DNA from 2 places in the Mycobacterium sp. MUNTM1 genome. Region 2 is predicted to be linked to the other one. Evidence: predicted binding sites of a transcription regulator. Region 2 holds the regulator's gene; the other holds the start of a gene.

Region 1 (2,397 bases), on a different contig from region 2:
CGAAGCCCGCCACAGCGCGTCGACCCAGCCAGGCTTGCCCGGGGCCGGTGGCGAAACCGGTTTGGCCGCAGCGCCGTTGGCGAAGGTGTCCGCGTCGGCGTCGTCGCAGAGCCTGCTGATCAGGCGCGCGGCCGAGTTGCCGTCGAGCAGGCCGTGATGGGTCTTCATCAGGATCGCCCACCGGTTGCCCTTCAGGCCCTCGATGACCCAGCACTCCCAAAGGGGGCGGTCCGGGTCGAGGGGCCGTTCCAGGGCGTAGGCGATGGCCCGGGACAGCTCGGCCTCGTCGCCGGGACGGGGGATGGCCACCCGGCGCACGTGGTAGTCCAGGTCGAAGTCCGGGCAGTCAATCCACTCCTGGTTCAGCGGATGCGCCCGGAGCAGCTGCGTGCATCGCGTGATCGGCTGGATACGTTCGGCCAGAAGACTTTTGAGACATTCATAGTCGGGTATGGTGCCGTCGACGATGGCGACCGCGCCGATCGCCAGGCTCGCGTGCTGATCCGGATCATGGGCTTGAAGGAATGCCGTGTCCAGTGTCTGTGCCATGCCGGCCCCCGCCGTACTCCGTTTTTTTGAACTTGTACCAGTATCTGCGGAGCTCACGATCCGCGATAGTGCCGCAGCGTTAAGACCTTGTTTAAGAGTTGAAGATCGGTTTAACAACGGTTGTACTGAGCCGCGGTTAAATCGAACATCCGTTCGATATACTCGCGTCCGTGGGCTGGTTCAACGGGCCGCCGAGCTGGGCGGAGATGAAGCGGGTGCTCGACAGCAAGCCGCGCCATGCCGGCGCGCCGGTGGACCCCCCGGAGGATGCCCCCTTGTCGCGCAGGCGCGCGACGTACCGGCCGCCGGATGACGGCCGGGCGTCCCGCTCGTCCGTCGCCTATGCCGAGCTGCACGCGCATTCGGCGTTCAGCTTCCTGGACGGGGCGAGCACGCCCGAGGAGCTGGTCGAGGAGGCGGCCCGGCTGGACCTGCGCGCCCTGGCGCTCACCGACCACGACGGCCTGTACGGGGCGGTGCGGTTCGCCGAGGCGGCGGCCGAGCTCGACATGCGCACCGTGTTCGGCGCCGAGCTGTCGCTGGGCCCGGGTGCCCGCACCGAGCAGCCGGATCCGCCCGGCCCGCACCTGCTGGTGCTGGCCCGCGGCGCGGAGGGGTACCGGCGGCTGTCGCGGCAACTGGCCGCGGCGCATCTGGCCGGCGGCGAGAAGGGCAAGCCCCGCTACGACGTCGACGCGCTGACCGAGGCCGCCGGCGGCCACTGGCACATCCTGACGGGCTGTCGCAAAGGGCATGTCCGCCAAGCGCTTTCCGACGGCGGTCCAGCGGCCGCGGAGCGGGCGCTGGCCGATCTGGTGGACCGGTTCGGGGCGCATCGGGTCAGCGTCGAGCTGACCCATCACGGTCAGCCGCTCGACGACGAACGCAACGTGGCGCTGGCCGCGCTGGCCCCCCGCTTCGGCGTCGGCGTCGTCGCCACCACCGGCGCGCATTTCGCGGGCCCGTCGCGGCGCCGGCTGGCCATGGCGATGGGCGCCATCCGGGCGCGGCAGTCGCTGGATTCGGCCGCCGGGTGGCTGGCGCCGCTGGGCGGTTCGCACCTGCGCTCGGGTGAGGAGATGGCCCGGCTGTTCGGGCATGTGCCCTTTGGGGGCCCTAATGTGGTGACCGCGGCCGCCGAGCTGGGCGAGCAGTGCGCGTTCGGGCTTGCGCTCATCGCGCCACAGCTGCCACCGTTCGACGTGCCCGCCGGGCACACCGAGGACAGCTGGCTGCGCCAGTTGACCATGGCCGGAGCCCGCGAGCGCTACGGGTCGGCCGAGCACGCGCCGCGCGCGTATGCCCAGATCGAGCACGAGCTGAAAGTCATTGCCCACCTGACGTTTCCGGGCTACTTCCTGGTGGTGCACGACATCGCCCGGTTCTGCCGGGACAACAACATCCTGTGCCAGGGCCGGGGATCGGCCGCCAACTCCGCGGTCTGCTACGCCCTGGGCGTCACCGCCGTCGACCCGGTGGCCAACGAGTTGCTGTTCGAGCGTTTTCTGTCGCCGGCCCGCGACGGGCCGCCCGACATCGACATGGACATCGAGTCCGATCAGCGGGAAAAGGTCATCCAGTACGTCTACGACAAATACGGCCGCGACTACGCCGCCCAGGTCGCCAACGTCATCACCTACCGGGGAAAGATCGCGGTGCGCGACATGGCCCGCGCGCTGGGCTTCTCGCAGGGCCAACAGGACGCGTGGAGTAAGCAGATCAGCCACTGGAACGGCCTTGCTGACTCGCCCGATGTCGAGGGCATCCCCGAACCGGTGGTCGACCTGGCCAACCAGATCCGGAACCTGCCGCGGCACATGGGTATTCATTCCGGCGGCATGGTGATCT
Region 2 (2,397 bases):
TCGGGATGGCGGCAGAACGGACAGTGCATGACCGCTCCTTCATCGCGCCGACAAGGTACCGCTGGACTTTGAGCGTACCCGCGCGCTGACCTGCACGGCTAACGGAGCCGCCGGGCCGGCACAACGGTTGTCAGCCGACCGGAGCGATCAGGGTCTGGCCCGCCATCAGGTTGGGCGAGTGCAGATCGTTGAGTTCGCGGATGCGGTCGGCGACCTGGGTGGTCGGCGCGTCGGGCGCCACCCGGTGAGCGAAGTCCTGAAGCGACTCCCCCGCATCGACGCGGACGACGGCGAGCCGGTCCGGAACGTGGGCCGCCGAGTTAGTGGAGTCGCCGTTGAGCACCTGGCCGACGTTCGCGACGAGACCCAGCCACAGCGTGATCGCCCCGGCAGCCAGCGCCAATCCGAGGGTGGACGCCCAGGTCGTGGCGCGCCTGCGGTGCGGAGCGACCGACCTTGCCACCCCGGTGCCGTGGTAGCGCGTCGCCGCGCCCACCGGCCGCGATGGCGCGGGCCTGCGGGACCTGGCCAGGCCGTCCCGCCCGTAGCGAGCACCCTGGACGGGTCCGTTGATCGGGCGCCGAAGACTGCTGGTACGCGGCGCGGGCGTGTGGATGACTGTCATCTTCGTTCCTCCGGTCAACTAGCTCTCGCTCGTGTGTTCGACACTAATCGCTTGTATGTTCGAAACCGAACATTTGAGCGAAGCGTGTCGCACGAGCAAACGCTAGATCACACCACCGACAAGTTCGTCGGCCTCTAGCATTGTCACGAGGCACAAATACCCGATATCTCGAAGAGTTACACATTTGTGATTCACCCGACTCCGGCCTTTTCCCGGGGGTGTCCGGACGGCGCGACACGCTACTCGAACACATGTTTGATTCTTGTCCGCGGTGCGGCTACATTCAGTGCCATGGGCGACAGCAACGACATCTCATCGGCCGGCCCCGAGGGTCGGTTGCACTCCGTGGACTCCTCGCTGACCGAACGGCAGCGCACCATCCTGAATGTCATCCGCGCCTCGGTCACCAACCGCGGCTACCCGCCGAGCATCCGCGAGATCGGGGACGCCGTCGGCCTGACGTCGACATCGTCGGTGGCGCACCAGCTGCGCACCCTGGAGCGCAAGGGATACCTGCGCCGCGACCCCAACCGCCCGCGGGCCGTCGATGTCCGCGGGGCCGACGACGACGTGGCGGCGCCCGCCACCGAGGTGGCCGGCTCGGACGCCCTGCCGGAGCCCACGTTCGTGCCGGTGCTCGGGCGCATCGCGGCCGGCGGACCCATCCTCGCCGAGGAGGCCGTCGAGGACGTCTTTCCCCTGCCGCGCGAATTGGTCGGCGAGGGAACGCTTTTCCTGCTCAAGGTGGTCGGTGACTCGATGGTCGAGGCCGCGATCTGTGACGGCGACTGGGTGGTGGTCCGTCAGCAGAACGTCGCCGACAACGGCGACATCGTCGCGGCGATGCTGGACGGCGAGGCCACCGTCAAGACGTTCAAACGCGCCGGCGGTCAGGTGTGGCTGATGCCGCACAACCCGGCATTCGACCCGATCCCCGGCAACGACGCGAGCGTGCTGGGCAAGGTCGTCACGGTCATCCGCAAGGTCTGAGGCGGCGGCGCACCGAGTCAGTCGGCCCGGGTGAACCCGTTGGCCTGAGCGACTTCTTCGCTGGACAGCCAGATTTCGGCGAGCGTGTCCCTGTACAGGTCGCTGCCCGGCGTGTAATACAGGCCGTAGCGTGCGCTCGCCTTGATCGGGTAGCCGTCGGGCGCCTGGTACGGGTCGTCGAGCGGCAGGTGGATCGTGGGTCGCCCGTCCGGGCCCGCCAGGCCGTTCTCCGAGGCGTCCTCGGCATCCGCGGCGGCGTGCCGACCGCTTCGTGCCTGCGTCCCCGCCGCGACCGCGGCCTCCGCCACGTCGGCGTTCGCCGGCGTGTCCGCTGCGGGCTCGACGTCGGGCTCCGGCGCCGCGAGGTCAGCGTACTCGTCCTCGGGCTCGGCGGCTTCCAGGGCGCCGGTCACCGCGTCGCTGTCCGGCGGGGTGTGCGGGACGGCGACGTCGGGATACTCGTCGTCCGGATACACCTCCTCGGCGTAGCCGGCGTCGGGGTCCTCGGCGTCGACGTAGGCGGCGTCGTCCGCCGTCTCGGGCTCGGCGACGTCGGGAACGGCGTCGGTGTAGTCGGTGTAGTCGGTGTAGTCGGCTCCGGCGTCGGAGTACTCGGCCTCCGACAGCATCTCCTCGGAGACCACCGGGATGGAGTCGGTGTCGACGGTGTCGGGATCTTCGTCGGTGAACCCGTAGTCGCTTTCGGCGGGGACCTGACGCTGCCAGCTGACCCGCCCGGCGTCGGGTTCCGGGTCGGGCTGGTGCGGCGCGCTGAGCGTGAA

The links. The regulator LexA, encoded in region 2, represses DNA repair genes until DNA is damaged. The targets are predictions, from matches to a motif close to CGAACANNTGTTCG.
Region 1: ACYQ8K_RS28260 (error-prone DNA polymerase) is a predicted target of LexA. The motif match lies at 692-705, and genes of this name have one in related genera.

Annotation. Positions count from the first base shown of each region.
Region 1 covers NZ_BAAGDE010000084.1:9,092-11,488, forward strand. Annotated here, with positions in the region: gene ACYQ8K_RS28255 (wax ester/triacylglycerol synthase domain-containing protein) at 1-549, opposite strand, end outside; gene ACYQ8K_RS28260 (error-prone DNA polymerase) at 720-2,397, shown strand, end outside.
Region 2 covers NZ_BAAGDE010000027.1:11,285-13,681, reverse strand. Annotated here, with positions in the region: gene nrdR (transcriptional regulator NrdR) at 1-29, opposite strand, end outside; gene ACYQ8K_RS16480 (LysM peptidoglycan-binding domain-containing protein) at 131-625, opposite strand; gene lexA (transcriptional repressor LexA) at 917-1,615, shown strand; gene ACYQ8K_RS16470 (LGFP repeat-containing protein) at 1,633-2,397, opposite strand, start outside.